DNA from 3 places in the Weizmannia sp. FSL W8-1119 genome. Region 1 is predicted to be linked to each of the others. Evidence: predicted binding sites of a transcription regulator. Region 1 holds the regulator's gene; each other region holds the start of a gene.

Region 1 (6,377 bases):
TGTATACAGCCGCCAGATGCCGTTCTGCCATCGCCATCCCGACTGACATGGCAATCCCCTGCCCGAGCGGACCGGTCGTTGCTTCCACGCCTTCCGTATGCCCGTATTCCGGATGCCCCGGGGTTTTGCTGCCGTATTGCCGGAAATTTTTAATATCATCCATGCTTAATGCATAGCCGGATAAATGGAGCAGGCTATAAAGCAGCATGGAACCATGCCCTGCGGATAATACGAAACGGTCCCGGTTAAACCAGTGCGGGTTTTCCGGGTTTTGGTTCATAAATCTTGTCCAGAGGGTGTATGCCATTGGCGCAGCCCCCATCGGAAGCCCCGGATGGCCGGATTTTGCTTTTTCAATGGCGTCAATGGACAAAGTCCGGATTGTTGTGACTGCCAGTTCGTCCGTTTTATCAAACATCTGCTAACATCCTTTCTTCATGGGTTACAATTTTATATTAAGGCAAGTGAAACCCATAACACAACTCTTTTACCATTTTGTATGGATTTTGTAAGAAAGAAGCAGGATGGCGCCCCTTTAGTGCAGCTTTCTTTTTGTTTGGATTTGCTTTATTTTTTCCGGGGTAACGTCCTGGCCTTCGGGGTCAAGCACACGGACATTTTCAATCGTTTTTCTGAATGAAGAGCGGAACGCCTGCAAATACTCGCTTCGCAACTTTGACTGTTCTTTTGCTTCCTCACCTGTCAGGCCGCCGGTTTTCGCTTTTTTCGCCAATTCGTTTATTCTTGCCATTTTTTCCTTTGAAAGCATATTTTCTCTCCTTTAATCCGTGATTGATGCCATCTTACTAAAATATAGGCCCGCCTGCAAAGAAAGCGCACCGGCGAAACCGGTTTTTGTACTATTGATCATGCCCCGTTTCCTCCATATATTCCCTGTAACGCCGGTGGACGGTTGCTTTTGAAACTTGATAGCCAAAACCGCGCATTGTCGCAGCAATCTCCTGAAAAGTCAGGCCGTTGTCCCGCAGGCGGATAATTTCTTCAACCGGCACTTCCTTCCTCTCCCTGCCGTCCGGATTCCGCTTTCCTTTTAAATTTTTCTCCGGGCGGTAGCCGTTTCTGACAGCGCGTTCCATCCCCCTTTTGATTTTTAAGTTATGCAGCTTTCGCTGGTACTCTTCAACCATGCTGACAATTTTCAACACCATTGAATCGGATTCCGAAAGTTCGAGTTCACCGTTTTGTGCATAACAATATACTTTGACCCCTTTTTTATATAAAAAATGGAGCAGTGCAATTTTTGCATTTCCTCTTCCAATCCGTGTTTCATCCTGCACCAGTACGGCGTCAACCTTTTCATTTCCAATGATATCAAGAAGTTCAAGGATGCCGGGCCTGTCCAGGTCGTAGCCGCTTGCCCGGTCGCAGATCACCCCGGCCACTTGAAAACCGCGGGAATCCGAAAGCTTCTCCAGCTCTTCCCGCTGCCTCGCCAAAGAAGTTTCCTGGCTTTCTTTTTCCGTGCTTACTCTGCAATATAAAACAACTTTCATTTTTTCGTCTCCCATTGTGATTTCATCGCAAGTTCCCTTTTATCATCCCTGATTTCATTTTTTTCTACCGGAATGACAATTTTTTCGCCGGCTTTGATCATGTTGCCGTTAATCCCATTATGGCGCTCAACCCAGCTGATAAATGCTTCCCTCGACATTTTGCCCTGTTCTGCATACTGACCGGCGATATTCCAAAGCGTCTCGCCCTCTGTAACGCTGATTTTGATATAGTGTGGGGATGGATCCCGCAGACTTCCAATCATGAAAAATCCGAAAACAAGCGCAACCCCTGCTAAAATCATAACATAGTTATACTTTTTCCATAATCGTGACATCTCCATCTTCCTCCCGCGAATATTCGTTCGTCCAATCACCAGTTCTATTATAAAACGAACGCCTGTTTTTCGTCAACATTTTTTCGAACTTACGTTTGTTTTATCTTCTGCAATGTGATATAATAATAGCAAATAATGGCATTCCTCCCGTTTGCGTCCCCGTACGCAGCGCGGGTGCCAAACAAAACTGCGACGAGGTGGAAATAATGGCAAAACTATCAAAACGGCAACAGGCGATACTTGATTTCATCAAGCATGAAGTCAAAACAAAAGGCTATCCCCCTTCCGTGCGGGAAATCGGCCAGGCAGTCGGGCTTGCTTCCAGTTCAACTGTCCATGGCCATCTCGCAAGGCTTGAAAGCAAAGGGCTGATCAGGCGCGACCCTACAAAGCCGAGAGCGATTGAAATTTTGGACCATGATGAAGAAATACCGGCCCAAAATGTTGTCAATGTGCCTGTTGTCGGAAAAGTAACAGCAGGCATACCGATTACCGCTGTAGAAAATATTGAAGAGTATTTTCCGCTTCCGGAACATCTTGTCCCGTCTGACGAGTCCGTCTACATGCTGGAAATTGAAGGGGACAGCATGGTGGATGCCGGGATTTTAAACGGCGATTATGTGATTGTCCGCTCCCAGCAGACGGCAAACAACGGAGATATCGTGGTCGCTATGACAGATGAAAATGAAGCGACAGTAAAAAGATTTTTCAAGGAAAAAGACTACTTCCGGCTGCAACCTGAAAACCAGACAATGGAACCGATCATATTGAAAAACGTCACCATTCTCGGCGTTGTCATCGGGCTGTACAGGCAAATGGTGCACTGATCAAAAAGAAGCAGTTTCGGCTGCTTCTTTTTTAATAGAGCATATGCGAGTTTGATGGCAAAAATGCCTGTGACACTTGAGGATTTCTGGGCTTCCAATCTATTTTCGAAGGAAAAATCGGGGCAATTAATGGGCATTTTGTTTTTCTGGGCGTTCGACGCAAAAATGCCCGATAAACAAAAACCCCTCAAAGCCTTACGCTTCAAGGGGTTTCTTGCTTAATACATTTCGATATACTGGTCGCGTTCCCATTGGTGGACTTGTGTGCGGAACATATCCCATTCAATTTCCTTAGCTTCAAGGAAGTGTTCGAGAATGTGATCGCCAAGGGCGTCTACCATTACATCATCCGATTTTAAGTTTTCCAGCGCCTGCAGCAGTGTGCCCGGGAGGTCGACAATGCCGGCTTCTTCTCTTTCTTCTTTCGTCATGACATAGATGTTGCGGTCGACCGGTTCCGGCGCCTGCAATTTGTTCGCGATGCCGTCAAGCCCTGCTTTTAACAGGACGGCGAGCGCGAGATACGGATTGGCAGACGGGTCAACGCTGCGCACCTCAACGCGCGTGCTTAAACCGCGGGAAGCCGGAATCCGCATGAGCGGGCTGCGGTTGCGAGCGGACCAGGCAACATAACAAGGCGCTTCATAACCCGGCACAAGCCGTTTATAGGAGTTCACCGTCGGATTCGTGACAGCCGTAAAGTTCGGCGCATGCTTTATGATGCCGGCAATGAACTGGTATGCCGTATCGCTCAGCTGCAGTTCTGCATCGTTCGGGTCATAGAATGCATTTTCTTTTCCTTTAAAAAGCGAAAGATTGGTGTGCATCCCGGAACCGTTCACGCCAAACAACGGTTTCGGCATAAACGTCGCATGCAGGCCATGTTTGCGTGCAATTGTCTTGACCACCAGTTTAAAGGTCTGGATATTGTCGCATGCCCTGACTGCATCCGCATATTTAAAATCAATTTCGTGCTGGCCGGGTGCAACTTCATGGTGGGACGCTTCAATTTCAAAGCCCATTTCCTCGAGTTCCAATACGATGTCGCGCCGGCAGTTTTCGCCAAGGTCCGTCGGCGCCAGGTCAAAATAGCCGCCGTTGTCGTTCAGCTCCAGTGTCGGTTCATTTTTTTCATTCAGCTTGAAGAGGAAGAATTCCGGTTCAGGCCCAAGATTAAAACTCGTGAAGCCAAGTTCTTCCATTTCTTTCAATACCCGTTTCAAATTATTCCGCGGATCACCTTCAAACGGGGTGCCGTCCGGATTATAAATATCGCAAATCAGACGGGCGACTTTCCCTTTCTCAGCGGTCCACGGGAAAATGACCCATGTATCATAGTCCGGATACAGATACATATCCGATTCTTCAATCCGGACAAACCCTTCAATCGAAGAGCCGTCGAACATGATTTTATTGTCGAGCGCTTTTTCAAGCTGGCTGAGCGGGATTTCCACGTTTTTAATCGTCCCCAAAATATCCGTGAACTGCAAGCGGATGAATTTCACATTTTGTTCTTCGGCATTCTTCAAAATATCTTCACGTGTAAACTTAGGCATGAACAGTATTCCTCCCTTTAGGCAATAAAAAGTATATATCTAAGCTATAAAACTAGCTTTTCAACAATGTTAATGGAAAAACCGGGGCGCATCGGACAACCGCTGGCTCGGTCTTTGAAAACGGCCGGCCTGCAGCAGTTCCTGGCGAAGCCGTTTGCGGATTTCTTCATCCGTTACATGATTTTTGACGAGTACCGGCCCGGTTCCGCGGCGGTCGTTCATCAATAAGATTTTTTTGATGCCTGCAATATTGATCCCCTGATCCAGCAAATCTTTAATATCAAGAAGCCGGTCGACATCATTTAAAGAATAAAGGCGGCGATTGCCTTCCGTTCTTGCCGGTGTAATCAGCTCGTGTTCTTCATAATAGCGGATCTGCCGGGCCGATAAATCTGTTAGCTTCATAACGGTTCCGATCGGCAAAAGCGGCATCGAACGGCGGATTTCTTTTCGACCCATGTTATACGCTCCTTTTCTTTATATTTTTACTATATTCCATGTGAGTTTTTTTGTCAACAAAATGTTATATTTTCTCACATCATTTTTTATCCTCAGGAAGGCAAAACGAGTTTTTCGCGGATTTCCATCCATTCTGCCACGTCCACGCTCTTTCTAAGGGCTTCAAGACGGGCATCGAACTGTTCGGCAATATCGAGCAAAGCTTCCGACTGCATTTTCGTAAACTCTTCCTCCAGCCATGAGCGGAACGAACCGGCAAGCTTTTCTCCCTGCACGTCAAGATACTGCTGCGCAAGCGGTTCAAACATCGCCTGCAGTTCTTCCTGCATGCCTGATTTTCCCCCTTTTTCAAAAAAAGTGCGCGCATTTTTAAAATGGCGGAATGCCTTTTCGAACGGTTTCAAATCCGTCTCCGAAAAAGCCGCAGGAAAATCAGGCGTAGCGTGTGCGCCCGCTTCAAACGTACTGACGGACAAATCAGGAAGCAAACGTTTTATCTCCCTGTTCCATTCCGCGCTTTGGGAGGCGAATAAATTCCGGCAATGGGCTTCAAGCCTCACATTTGTCGCCCGCATCTCCTGCGCAAAATCATAACCGACGAGTTCTGCAAGCTCCTGAAGGGCGCCCGGCAAATCTTTCGCTGCCTTTACCGTTGCCGGATTAAAAGCTTCCTTGAAAAAGTCGGCGAAGCGGTAAAAAACACGCTGTTTCACGTAATAGAGCAGCTCCTTCTGCTCCTGCATAACGCTGTCTGTGAAGAACGCCAGCTTTGTATTTTTCAAAATGGCTTCTGCCTCTTCCCGCCGTTTCCGGAGGAGTTCCCGTTTCGCTTTCTTTGTTTCAATTGATTCATTGGCATCGCGGATCACGGCATCCACCATTTCGAGGCCGCGTTCCAGCTCTTTTTGTGCGGACTGAAGCACCATATTCAGCAAATCATGGTCGAGAAATTGGCGGAACCCGGCTTCAAATTCGGCCATTTTCGCTTCCTTCCGCCTGCCTGAAAGCGCAAGCAGGCTTGATACACCATACAGGCGCGGGTTGCGGATGCCAAAATGGAGCAGCTGCCCCCTGACATAGTCCATCACTTCTTTATATTCTTCACCGGACGAGGCAAGATCAATCGCATTGACAATAAAAAACATCTTATCCAGTTCAAATGCTTCTTTTACCCGCCCGAGCTGGATGAGAAATTCCCTGTCTGCGCGCGCGAAGGCATGGTTATAGTATGTGACGAAGAAAACCGCATCCGAGTCTTTAATATATTCAAATGCCACGCCGGTATGACGGGCATTGATCGAGTCGGCTCCGGGCGTATCGACCAGCGTAATGCCAAGCCTTGTGAACGGGCAATCATAAAACAAATCAATGGATTCAACAAAACAAGACTGGGTTTCATCGGCAACAAACCGGCGGAACGCTTCCATTCCGGCATTCAATTTCTGTCCGGCCCGCCCGTTGAAATCAGGGAAGCCTTTCGCAAAGGCACGCAAAAAAGATAAATGGACTTTTTCGTTTGCTTTTCCCGTTTCTTTCGCGTGCAACGTTTCAATTTTTTCAAGTGCTTCCCCGAAAGAACGGCAGCTGAGCCCGAAAACAGCGAGCGACTTGTTTACGTCTTCCAGCATCTGAGCCTCTGTTTTCAGCTGGACGGCTGCCGTTTTATGCGGATGTGCCGCATCAGGC
Region 2 (6,377 bases), 140 kb from region 1:
GGTCACGTGCTTTTTTGAGATCGAATGCCGTCCTTCTTGTGACCACTTCTTTCTGGTGTTCAATATAAGCATCAAGCAATTCGCGGAGTCCCATCAGCTGCGGGCGGCGGTTATGGATGGCCACCATATTGAAATTGTAGGAAACCTGGAGATCGGTGTTTTTAAATAAATAATTCAGGACGCTGTCTGCATCCGCATCTTTTTTCAGTTCGATCACAATCCGGAGCCCGGTCCGGTCGGTTTCATCACGGACTTCGGAAATGCCTTCCACTTTCCGGTCAATCCGGAGCTCGTCGATTTTTTTGACAAGATTGGCTTTATTGACTTCATAAGGAATCTCTGCGATGACAATCTGCTTCCGCCCGCCGCGGATCTCTTCAATCGATGTCCTGCCTCTTACGACCATTTTGCCTTTGCCAGTTTCATATGCTTTTTTAATCCCGTCAATTCCCTGGACAATGCCGCCTGTTGGAAAATCAGGGCCTTTTATGACCGCCATCAGGTCGTCCACCGTGCAATCCGGGTTTTCCATCCGCATGATGGCCCCGTCAATGATCTCCCCGAGGTGGTGCGGCGGAATTTCGGTTGCATATCCGGCCGAGATGCCGGTCGAGCCGTTCACCAGCAGGTTGGGAAACCGGGCGGGCAGCACAACCGGCTCATTTGCGGTATCATCGAAATTCGGGATAAATTTAACCGTTTCTTTATCAATATCATGAAGGAGTTCGGATGCAATCGGGGCGAGCCTTGCTTCCGTATACCGCATGGCCGCGGCCGGGTCGCCGTCAATGCTCCCGTTATTGCCGTGCATCTCGATGAGCACATTTCGCAGCTTCCAGTCCTGGCTCATCCGCACCATCGCTTCATAAACGGAAGAATCCCCGTGCGGATGGTAGTTGCCGATGACGTTGCCGACCGTTTTTGCCGATTTCCGGAAATGCTTGTCAGCGGTGTTCCCCTCTACATGCATCGCATACAGAATCCGCCGCTGCACCGGCTTCAGGCCGTCCCGCGCATCCGGAAGGGCACGATCCTGGATAATATATTTGCTGTACCGGCCGAAGCGGTCGCCCAGCACCTCTTCCAAAGGCAAATCTTGAAAACGTTCAGCCGTCTTCATCCGTTCATGTCCCCTTCCTCAATCATCAAATTCTCATTGTCTAAAATATTGGTATCGTCTTCAAGCCCGAATTCCACATGATTTTCAATCCATTGCCGGCGCGGTTCGACCTTATCGCCCATGAGCGTGGTCACCCGCCGTTCGGCACGGGCCGCATCATCAATGCGGACACGGATCAAAGTCCGCGTTTCCGGATTCATCGTCGTTTCCCAAAGCTGGTCGGCATTCATTTCGCCGAGCCCTTTGTAACGCTGCAGGATATAGCCGCGTCCGACTTTTTTGATCGTTTCATCCAATTCTTTTTCGGTCCACGCATATTCCACGATTTCTTTCCTGCCGGTGCCTTTGCTGACTTTATAAAGCGGCGGCAGCGCGATGTAAACTTTTCCCGCTTCGATCAAAGGCCGCATATAGCGGTAAAAGAACGTGAGAAGCAGCACCTGGATGTGGGCACCGTCCGTGTCGGCATCGGTCATGATAATGACTTTGTCGTAATTGACGTCTTCCAAATTGAATTCAGGGCCGACACCGGCACCGATCGTATAAATAATGGTATTGATTTCTTCATTTTTAAAAATATCCGCAAGCTTTGCTTTTTCCGTGTTGATGACTTTTCCGCGCAGCGGCAAAACAGCCTGGAATTTCCGGTCGCGCCCCTGTTTCGCAGAACCGCCCGCCGAATCCCCTTCAACCAGATACAATTCATTCCGCTGCGGATTGCGGCTTTGCGCCGGCGTCAGCTTTCCGGATAAAGTCGTTTCCGATTTCTTCCGTTTTTTGCCGCTTCTGGCTTCTTCCCGCGCTTTCCTCGCTGCTTCCCTTGCCTGCGACGCCTTGATGGCTTTCCGGATCAAAAGATTGCTCGTATCCGGGTTTTCTTCAAGAAAATAAGACAGGTGCTCCGAAACAATCGTATCAACTGCAGAGCGGGCTTCGCTTGTGCCAAGTTTTCCTTTCGTCTGCCCTTCAAATTGGAGCAGCTCTTCCGGAATGCGGACGGAAATAATGGCGGACAGCCCTTCGCGGATATCCGTCCCTTCGAGGTTTTTATCTTTTTCTTTTAACAGTCCGGTTTTTCTTGCATAATCGTTCACGACGCGCGTCAAGGCCGTTTTTGCCCCAGCCTCGTGCGTGCCGCCGTCTTTCGTGCGCACGTTGTTCACGAAGGATAAAATGTTTTCCGAAAAGCCGTCGTTAAACTGAAAGGCAAATTCCGCTTCGATTCCGTTTGTTTCCCCTTCGATAAACACAACCGGATGGAGCACTTCTTTTCCTTCGTTCAAGTACTGGACAAAGGCTTCAATGCCGTTTTCGTAGTGGAACAGATCATGCCGCCCGAAACGTTCATCGGTGATTTCAATTTTTAACCCTTTTAAAAGAAAGGCCGATTCGCGCAACCGTTCGCATAATGTATCGTAATTAAAAGTGATGGTGCTGAAAATGGACGGGTCGGGTTTAAAGTGTATCGTTGTGCCGGTCTTATTGGTTTTCCCGGTTTTCTCAAGCGTTGTTTCCGGTTTGCCGCCGTCACGGAAACGCTGTTCATACACATAACCGTCGCGGTGTATCGTAACAACCAGCCATTCCGACAGGGCATTCACGACAGACGCGCCGACACCGTGCAGGCCGCCGCTCGTTTTATAGCCGCCCTGCCCGAATTTTCCGCCGGCGTGCAAAATCGTCAAGATCACTTCTGTCGTCGGTTTGCCGAGCTTGTGCATCCCGACCGGCATGCCACGCCCAAAATCCTGGACGCTGATGCTGTTATCTTTGTGAATGTTGACGATGATATGGTTTCCGTACCCAGACAGCGCCTCATCCACCGCATTGTCGACGATTTCATAGACAAGATGGTGCAAACCGCGCGCATCGGTCGACCCGATGTACATGCCCGGTCTTTTCCTTACTGCCTCCAGCCCTTCCAGCACCTGGATCGCATCATCGTTATATTCCAATATATTTTGTTTCTTCGCCACATCTATTCCCCTTTCAATTGCAAAGCACGTGCATCCGCCGTTCATAGGAACAAATATTCGTTCTCATTATAACATCATTTGCCGTTTTTATCATACTCATTTTATCGATAAAACGGAATTTGTAAAGGGTATGCGGAAATAACGCAGGGGCAAAGCAACGGTTATGGAACTTCTCCGGCAAACGGCCGCTTGATTGGGCAAATATAAAGAAAGCAAGCGCCCTTTAAGCTGGCGCCTGCATGAAAAAGCCTATTTTGTCAGGGCATGTTCCACTTTAATGCAGCGGTTCATCACTACCGTATAGCCTTTTTCTTTTAAAAACCGGTACGCTTCTTCGTTTTCGATGCCAAGTTGCGCCCAGAAAACATCCGCATCGATTTCATCAAACTCCCGTGCCAGCTCCGGCAAATATTCGGGCCGCCTGAAAATATCGACAATGTCCACATGGCCTTCGATATCTTTTAAAGACGGAACAGCCTTTTCCCCGAGAATTTCCGTTGCTTTCGGATTGACCGGAATAATCTCATAACCGGCATCCTGCATGGCTTTGGCTACCATATAAGATGTTTTTTCCGGGTTATTGCTCAATCCTACCACTGCAATCCGTTTTGCTTTTTGTAAAATTTCCCTGATTTCTTCCCTGCTCGGATTTTCTATTGCCATTTGATCAACCCCTCTCCTTTCTTGTACTTTCGCCAGTCCGGTCCCATCTTAAACATTCGCTTGATCTTTTCTAATTCCTGCCTGGCGCGAAAATCTGCACGGAATCGACAAAAAATATTCCTCTTTCCTTTAAGAACATGCTACAATAAGCATAGATTTTTTCCAAGGAGTTTTGCACATGACTATTGCCCTGATGGTCCTTTTGGCTTACCTGCTCGGCTCAATCCCGACAGGCCTGATCGTTGGTAAGCTTTTTTACGGGATAGACATCCGCGAGCACGGCAGCGGGAATCTCGGCGCGACCAATACGTTCCGTGTTCTCGGGGTCAAAGCCGGCAGTGTCGTAACAGTGGTGGATATTCTGAAAGGGACAGTCGCCACTTTATTGCCCCACTTTTTTGGCCTGGAGCATACGATTCACCCGCTTTTAATCGGGCTGATTGCGGTGATCGGCCATATGCTTCCGGTATTTGCCAAATTTAAAGGCGGCAAAGCGGTGGCCACTTCTGCAGGCGTTGTCCTTGCCTACCAATGGCCCTTGTTTGTTATGGTGATTATCGTCTTTTTGGTTACTTTAAAAATAAGCAAATATGTTTCGCTTTCTTCCATCATGGCGGCTTTTTTTGGCATCCTGTATACGCTCATTTATATGATCGTGACGCATGACTGGCCGCTGTTTGTCATCGTTCTGGCGCTCGCCTCTTTCATTATTTACCGCCATAAAGCCAATATTAAGCGGATTAAAAATAAGACCGAGCCGAAAGTCAAATGGATGTAAGGCAGCCATTTTTTCTAAAACCGGATATTTCCTGCAAACCCGGAACCGGTCCAGAGGCAAAAGGTTAGGGGAAAAGCGTGCTTTGGTCTATAATGAAAATGCAAAAGGCGCAGTTTGAAGGAAGTGGCGGCATGAAAATTCACATTACAGATGAGGCGGTAAACTGGTTTAAAAGGGAACTGGAACTGGATGACGGCGAATCCGTCCGCTTTTTTGCCAAATATGGCGGTTCCACGCCTATCCAGCACGGATTTTCACTTGGCGTTCAAAAGGACATTCCCGACGATCCGGCGGCGGCCGTTGAACGGAACGGCAATGCCTTTTTCATTGAAAGCACGGACGAATGGTATTTTGACGGCCATGATTTGTATATCGGGTACGACCCGGAACGGGATGAACCGGTATACGAATATAAAAAAGGTTAAAACCGGGATCATCCGGCAGCTGCTCTTTTGCTGCCAGTGATGCCGGTTTTTTATTTTAAAAATTTTTTTGCTTCCGCAAGGCGCCCTTCTTTTTGCAAAATTTCCCGCTGTTTTTGGCCAAGTAGGTCGAAATGGCTGTAACCGTCTTTGCGGACATGAATCCATTCTTTTTTCAGCTGGTAGCGCGCTCCCCATGCAGCGAGTTTCTCAAGATCTTTACAGCCGACTTTTGTGACCGATTTTGCGCTGGGGAAACGGTCATCCAGCCAAAAATGCGTTAAAAACGCAATTTCCCCGCGGTCAATCGCCGCTTTCCACGCTTTGACCTGGTTGCGGTGTATGCCAAAAGCCAAAATTCATCCCCCGCTTTATGATTTTTTTGCTTTTTCATATGCTTCATGCCATTTTGGGTAGAGGCGGCGGAACGCAACCGGGCGGAAACTGTCTTTTTTTACGCAGACATGCGTTGAACTCGCGGCCACGGCAAGGTCGCCGGTTTCTGTGTAAACCTCATAGCCGTACTTTACGCGCAGCCCGTCATATGCATCGACCCATGTCTTTACGGTCACCGTTTCCCCGTAACGGGCCGGTTTTTTGTATGAAATTTGAATATCGATGACCGGCGACAAAATCCCGTCTTTTTCCATATCTGCATAGCGGAAGCCAAGGTCTTCGATTAATTTCGTCCGCCCCACTTCCATCCAGACAAGATAATTAGCATGGTACACAACCCCCATTTGGTCTGTTTCCGCATATCGCACTTTGATTTCTGCTTCTGATACAAACATCCCGGACACCTCTTTCATATGTACAGTCAACATCTTTATTTTAGCATAAAGAAAATTCCCCCTCCTAAAAGGATGCCTGATACAGGGCCGGGAAAAGGTTCGCATGCACGCATGGCCGCAGCAAAAAGGGAGAAAAAACGGCCTTTCCGAGAGGGAAAAGGCGTGGTTCCAAAGAAACGCTGCTGTTTTCCGTCGAAAGGCCGTTTTCGTTTATTGCTGCTGTTTGTATGCGGCTTCGTCTTTTACCTCGGTTCTCATCGCTTCGAGGCTTTCACGGCGCCGCTCATTTTTTTCCTTTATTTGTTGGATTTGCGTTTCATCACTTGTAACAGCAAGCGATTCTTCCGCACTTTCCATGTTTTCGATCGTATTGTGGATCATGTTTTGCAGTTTTTCCACATTATCGCTGCGGTCGTCCGGTTTCGGCCGGTTATGCGCCATTGTGTTCTCCTCCTTCGGCTGTTGAAGCTACTCCCCTTTTGTCTGTATCACCTGTGCATGCTGTCCCGAACGGTCCTGCATCTTCTTCCCCTTATTGCCGGAAAATCCGCGCGGCTGCGTGCCAAGATGATCGGGAACGAAATATTTGCTTTTCTTGTTTGGATTGCTCATCATATCTCCCCCCTC
Region 3 (6,377 bases), 320 kb from region 1:
GAATCGGGCGAACCGACCCCCATTAAATAACGCGGCTTGTCCGACGGAAGCAGCGGTGTTGTAAATGCGAGCATCCGGTTCATCACGTCCTTCGGCTCGCCGACGGACAGGCCGCCGATCGCATAGCCCGGGAAGCCGAGCGACACAAGGGCATTTGCGCTTTCAAGCCGCAAATCTTCATACGCGCCACCCTGTACGATCCCGAACAAGCCCTGCACACCGGGGCGCGCATGCGCACGGAGACAGCGTTCCGCCCAGCGCGCTGTCCTTTCCACCGACTGTTTCATATATTCATAAGAAGCAGGGTACGGCGGGCACTCATCGAATGCCATCATGATATCGGAACCGAGCGCATTCTGGATTTCCATTGATTTTTCCGGAGACAAAAACAGCTTGTCTCCGTTTAAATGGTTCCGGAAATGGACGCCTTCTTCCGTAATGTCCCGGATCTTGCTCAAGCTGAAGACCTGGAACCCGCCTGAATCGGTCAGGATCGCCTGGTCCCAGTTCATAAATTTGTGCAGCCCGCCTGCCTCTTTAACAATATCATGCCCGGGGCGCAGCCACAAATGATATGTATTGCTCAAAATGGTGCCGGCCCCCATTGTTTTCAATTCTTCCGGCGACATCGTCTTCACCGTGGCGAGCGTTCCGACCGGCATGAACATCGGGGTATCATAGGTGCCATGCGGCGTATGGAGTTTTCCGAGGCGGGCGCCTGTATGTTTTTCCGTTTTGATCAGTTCATAAGTAATGGCAGCCAAGTGATGCGCTCCTTCCACTATTTAATCAGCATCGCATCCCCGAAACTAAAGAAACGGTATTTTTCTTTTACCGCCGTCTCGTAGGCATGCAAAATATTTTCCCTCCCTGCCAATGCGCTTACCATCATAATAAGCGTCGACTTCGGCAGGTGGAAATTGGTGATCAGGGCATCAATTGCTTTATATTGATAACCCGGATAAATAAAAATATCCGTCCATCCGCTTGAGGCGGCAATTTTTCCACCATGGGCGCTTGCCACCGTTTCAAGTGTGCGGGTGGAGGTGGTGCCGACAGAGACCACACGGCCGCCGTTTTCTTTTACTTCCATAATCGTGCGGGCCGCTTCTTCTGATACCTGGTAAAATTCCGCATGCATATCATGGTTTTCAATATTTTCCTCATTGACGGGACGGAAGGTGCCAAGGCCGACATGGAGCGTAATATAGACTATTTTCACGCCCATTGCTTCAATTTTTTTCAATAACGCTTCCGTGAAATGGAGCCCAGCCGTCGGCGCAGCGGCAGAACCCGGTTCTTTTGCATACACGGTCTGGTAGCGGTCCTGGTCCTCGAGCTGTTCTTTAATATAGGGCGGCAGCGGCATTTTTCCGAGTTCATTCAGCACTTCGTAAAAAATCCCTTCGTACCGGAATTTCATTACCCGGCCGCCATGGTCCAGCTCCTCCGCACAAACGGCGGAAAGCTTTCCGTCGCCAAACCGGACAACCGTCCCTGTTTTCACACGTTTTGCCGGTTTGACAAGGGTTTCCCACCGGTCTCCTTCGAGCTGTTTTAAAAGCAGCACCTCAATTTTTGCGCCTGTTTCGTCTTTTATGCCGATCAGCCTTGCCGGCAATACTTTTGTATTGTTCAGGACAAGGCAGTCCCCCGGGCGCAGGTATTGCGTAATGTTTTTAAATACGCTGTGTTCAATTTCCCCTGTTTTTTTATCCAGCACCATCAGCCGGCTGTCCGAACGGTTTTTTAAAGGCGTTTGGGCAATCAGCTCTTCCGGCAGGTCATAATCAAATAAATCGAGTTTCATTGTTGCTTCCCCTTCGTTTTGAATTCCATTTGCGGCTACTTGAACCGTCCAATGATATATAATAACACACTTAAGATCACGCTTAAAAGGATCGATGTTGCGATTGGAAAATAAAAGGTTGTGTTCCCTTTTTTAATGAGGATATCGCCGGGCAGCCGGCCGATTTTCGTAAACTGCAACAACAGGCCGAGAGCAAAAAGAATCACGGCGATGGTCATCAGCACTTTTCCAAATCCGCTCATTCCGGCACCTCCATATGAAAATGCGCATAGCAAAGCGGGGTCGCTACCCTGCCGCGCGGCGTTCGCTGCAAAAAGCCAATTTGCAGCAAATACGGCTCATATACATCTTCAATCGTTTCCCTTTCTTCCCCGATGCTGGCCGCAATCGTGTCGAGCCCGACAGGACCGCCCCGGAAGCGCTCTATGATCGCTTTTAACAGTTTATGATCAATATGGTCAAGCCCGCGTTTGTCAACTTGCAAAAGTTCAAGGGCATAATTGGCGATCTCAAGGGTTACCTTTCCGTCTCCTTTGACCTGGGCAAAGTCGCGCACCCTTCTTAACAACCGGTTCGCAATCCGCGGCGTGCCCCGCGAACGCCTTGCAATTTCCGCCGCCCCCTCAGGCTCAATCGCCGTCTCAAGGATGCCGGCTGTCCGCAGCACAATTTCCGCCAGTTGCGCTTCGTTATAATATTCGAGCCGGCTGATCACCCCGAACCGGTCGCGCAGCGGTGCTGAAACCGAACCAGCCCTTGTCGTCGCCCCGATCAAAGTAAACGGGGGCAAATCAAGGCGGATGGAGCGGGCACCCGATCCTTTACCGATTACGATATCAAGGCAAAAGTCTTCCATTGCCGGGTACAGCACTTCTTCAATCGCTTTCGGCAGGCGGTGGATTTCGTCAATAAACAGCACTTCCCCCGGTTCAAGCGCGGTTAACACGCTGGCAAGATCGCCCGGCCGCTCGATGGCAGGCCCTGAAGTCGTCCGGATGTTCGCGCCCATTTCGTTTGCGATCACGGCGGCAAGCGTCGTTTTGCCAAGCCCCGGCGGACCGTAAAGCAGCACATGATCGAGTGTTTCGCGCCGTCCTTTTGCCGCTTCAATAAACACGGCTAAATTATGCTTCACTTCATCCTGGCCGATATATTGCGCAAGGGTTTGCGGCCTGAGGCTCATTTCAAAGGAAACTTCCTGTTCGTTTGCCTCGCCGGAAACTACGCGGTCTTCCATGCTCTCCCCTCCTCCATTATTTTACCATTGCTTTTAAAGCGAGTTTAATATATTCATCCGCAGAAAGCACTTCTTCCGGAAGTTCAGGCACCACTTTCGCGATTTCTTTTTCCGAGTAGCCGAGCGCCGCCAGAGCGAGCACCGCTTCTTCGAGGTTTTGGTTGCCGGAAGCAGGCGCCGCTTTTTCCCCGCCCACATCATCCGGCATCTCCGGCACGAGGCCTTGCAGCTTTCCTTTCAGATCAAGAATCATCTGCCTTGCCGTTTTTTTGCCGACACCGGGGAATTTGACAAGGAAAGATTCATTTTCATTCTCGATGGCGTCAACGACCTGCTGCGGCTGCCCGTACGCTAGAATGGCAAGCGCCCCTTTTGGCCCGATGCCGGAAACATTAAGCAGCTTTTGAAACAGCGCCCGTTCTTCCGCCGTTTCAAAACCGTAAAGCGCGATCAAATCTTCGCGCACATGCTGGTATGTAAAAATTTTTCGTTCCTGCCCGATGCTTTTTGAAAAAATATACGGGTTCGGCGCCAGCAGCCGGTAGCCGATCCCCCCGTTTTCCACGACAACGTAATCCGGGCTCACGGAATCAATGATGCCTTTAATATATTCGTACAACCTTCCCACACGCTCCTCAAAAACTTGCTATCCCATATTGTACCACAGAACGCAACCGTTTTGGGAACGAATGTCCGGTCTTGCCCTTTTTTCCGGCCGGATGGTTCCTAAAGATGAGGCGCTTTTCCTGTTTCCATGGCGGAAGGAAACCGGCATCCGGAGACAGATGAGTGTCCGTCCGGCATACCGGGCCGCCGCTGCCTCCGGACGGGCTTCCCCGGATTTTCAGCTGGAACAATCGCCCGGGTTTAAATGGCACGATTAGCCGCAGTGCATCGGTTTAAAATAGCACGGGCCACACTCCACATTGTAGCCGGTTTGATACAGGCCTAACCGGCTTTGCCGCAAAAAAGGCACTTTCTGCACCCGGCCGGGCCGGGTGCAGAAAGTGCCTGGGACATTATAATTCGGCGTTATGGTAAATTTCCTTTACATCGTCATCGTCTTCCAGCCTGTCCAGCAATCGCTCCATCTTTTCTTTTTGCGCTTCATCCAAAGCAATTGTGTTTTGCGGCACCATGGTGATTTCTGCCCGGGCAAATGTAAAGCCTTTTTCCTCCAGATTCTTCTTCACATCCATGAATTGCTCCGGGTCTGTATAAATTTCAAACACTTCATCGCTCGTTTCCATTTCCTCGGCGCCTGCTTCAATCACGGCAAGCAGCATTCCGTCTTCATCTATCTCGAGCCCTTCTCGCTCGATGACAAGATAGCCTTTGCGGTCAAACAGGAAAGACACGCATCCGTTTTCGCCGAGATTTCCGCCGTTGCGCGAAAAAGCAACACGGACATTCGAAGCGGTCCGGTTTTTATTATCGGTTAAAGCCGTGACCATGACGGCAACGCCGCCCGGCCCGTACCCTTCATATGTTATTTCCTCGTAATGTTCGGCGTTTTGGCTGCCGTTTGCTTTCTCGATGGCGCGTTTAATATTGTCATTCGGCATATTGGCGGCCTTTGCCTTTTCAATGACCAGGCGGAGGCTTGAATTTGCTTCCGGATCAGGCCCGTTTTTCGCCGCTACATAAATTTCCTTTGCCAGTTTTTGAAAGATTTTTCCGCGCTTTGCATCCTGCGCATTTTTTCTGCCCTGAATATTTTTCCATTTGGAATGGCCGGACATGGCCATCACTCCTTTCTGACAGCGCTGATACAGTCCACTATTACTATACCATACTCGCCCGAAAGGAGGATGAAAATCGTTATGCCGGCGGGGAGCGCCCCTGGTTTTCCGTTATGCTTGCAAACGCCTTTTTACTTCTTTTTGAAACCGGGCGCGTTCCCCGAACTGCCCAATTGAAAGCAGGGAAAGATGCGGCCAGTACTGCTCTTTTTCTTTTTTGCCGCTTCCAGCAAAACGGTTCCACTCCCTTAAAACATCCGTCGGGTAAAGAAGCGCCTCCAGAAAAGTTTCCCGGTCCGGCGCGCCGTCCAGCATTCCCCAGTTTTCAAGGGCGGCAAGCGACCATGAAGCAGCGGGCAAAACCCGGTTGCAAAACTGGAGATCATCAGTCCAGGCCGGGGCAAGGCGGGCAAGGTCAAAATCAATCAAATACAGTTTCCCGTTTTTCGCACGCAAAAAATTATGGTGGGCAACATCGCCGTGCGTGATGCAGTACGGCGGGCGGTGAAGCCAATGCTGTTTTTTTTCGAGCCGGTTTAACGCCTCGCCTGCCCATCTTTCGTACGCGGTGAAATACGTTTCCGGCAAATATCGGACAATCTGTTCTTTGTTTTCAAGAAATGCACGGTACCGCGCCTGCCATTTTCTCAGCTGAAAAAAGCGTGGAAATTCCATTTTTACGGCTTGCGGAAAATGTGCAGTCTTTTCGTGATACTGTTTTAACAGGCGGAAAGCAGCGCGGATGTCTTCTTCCGTCCCGAAGGTGAAACCGGCCGGGTCTTCTTCAATGTATGCCATAAAGCCAAAAGTTTTGCCTTGAAAGGGGCTGCCGCTTTCATCTTCCAGAAAACGGCAAGTTTGAGTGAAACCGCTTTTCTGCAGTTCCGATGTAAGCAGCATTTGCCGTTTAAGGCGCGCATCGGAACCATATTGCTTCATCATCACTTTTTTTGTCTTTGTCCCGACAAGCCACACCCGGTCGCGCAACCTGCGCCAGTGAACAATGGGTTCCTGCAGCCTGTTTTCCGCATAAAGAAGGAGACGTTTGGTTTCGTCTCCCTCTTGTCTTCCGCCGCCCATTATTTTTCTTCTTCGCCGGAAGGATCCCGGGTTTCCTGCGGCTGGTCCGTTTTTTCGCCCCGGTCATAGCCGAACGGGGCCTGCATCCCGTACGGTTCCTGCACGCCGTATGGCGGTTGTGGCATCCCGTATGGCGGTTGCGGCATGCCGCCAAATGGTTCCTGCATGCCGTACGGTTGCGCCGCCATCCCGTACGATTCCTGCATGCCGGCGTACGGTTGCTTTTGGCACCCGCATGGCTGCGGCTGGTGCGGCGGATACGGGGCGTACTGCGGCATGGTTTGCGGCGGCATGTACTGCGGCATATAAGCGGGGCTTTCTGAAGCAGCGCCGTATAAAGGAGCCTGCTGCGCTCCCCATTGCGGCACGGCGGCAGGATGTTGCGCAGAAACCCCTGCCTGCATACCGGGGCCATACGGGTAAGGAGAAGATGAAGAAGATTCTTCTTCCCATTCGTAACCCGGCATCACTTGCTGCCCCTCCTGCCACGCCGGCTGCTGTTGCGGCA

Evidence for each region. The regulator LexA, encoded in region 1, represses DNA repair genes until DNA is damaged. The targets are predictions, from matches to a motif close to CGAACATATGTTCG.
Region 2: the regulator LexA is predicted to act here: its motif matches at 3,143-3,156, upstream of parE (DNA topoisomerase IV subunit B).
Region 3: the regulator LexA is predicted to act here: its motif matches at 3,730-3,743, upstream of ruvA (Holliday junction branch migration protein RuvA).

The regions. Positions count from the first base shown of each region.
Region 1 covers NZ_JBBOZL010000001.1:1,532,183-1,538,559, forward strand. The annotation lists gene tkt (transketolase) at 1-418, opposite strand, end outside; gene NSQ19_RS07405 (DUF896 domain-containing protein) at 536-769, opposite strand; gene NSQ19_RS07410 (YneB family resolvase-like protein) at 861-1,514, opposite strand; gene yneA (cell division suppressor protein YneA) at 1,511-1,849, opposite strand; gene lexA (transcriptional repressor LexA) at 2,056-2,676, shown strand; gene glnA (type I glutamate--ammonia ligase) at 2,895-4,232, opposite strand; gene NSQ19_RS07430 (MerR family transcriptional regulator) at 4,302-4,691, opposite strand; gene NSQ19_RS07435 (dynamin family protein) at 4,784-6,377, opposite strand, start outside.
Region 2 covers NZ_JBBOZL010000001.1:1,389,189-1,395,565, reverse strand. The annotation lists gene parC (DNA topoisomerase IV subunit A) at 1-1,120, opposite strand, end outside; gene parE (DNA topoisomerase IV subunit B) at 1,117-3,096, opposite strand; gene NSQ19_RS06675 (CoA-binding protein) at 3,346-3,759, opposite strand; gene plsY (glycerol-3-phosphate 1-O-acyltransferase PlsY) at 3,938-4,537, shown strand; gene NSQ19_RS06665 (HesB/YadR/YfhF family protein) at 4,669-4,962, shown strand; gene NSQ19_RS06660 (hypothetical protein) at 5,013-5,315, opposite strand; gene NSQ19_RS06655 (acyl-CoA thioesterase) at 5,331-5,750, opposite strand; gene tlp (small acid-soluble spore protein Tlp) at 5,961-6,191, opposite strand; gene NSQ19_RS06645 (acid-soluble spore protein N) at 6,219-6,362, opposite strand.
Region 3 covers NZ_JBBOZL010000001.1:1,849,466-1,855,842, forward strand. The annotation lists gene tgt (tRNA guanosine(34) transglycosylase Tgt) at 1-764, opposite strand, end outside; gene queA (tRNA preQ1(34) S-adenosylmethionine ribosyltransferase-isomerase QueA) at 782-1,810, opposite strand; gene NSQ19_RS09125 (DUF2905 domain-containing protein) at 1,846-2,052, opposite strand; gene ruvB (Holliday junction branch migration DNA helicase RuvB) at 2,049-3,047, opposite strand; gene ruvA (Holliday junction branch migration protein RuvA) at 3,064-3,666, opposite strand; gene NSQ19_RS09140 (YebC/PmpR family DNA-binding transcriptional regulator) at 4,067-4,789, opposite strand; gene NSQ19_RS09145 (aminoglycoside phosphotransferase family protein) at 4,901-5,869, opposite strand; gene safA (SafA/ExsA family spore coat assembly protein) at 5,869-6,377, opposite strand, start outside.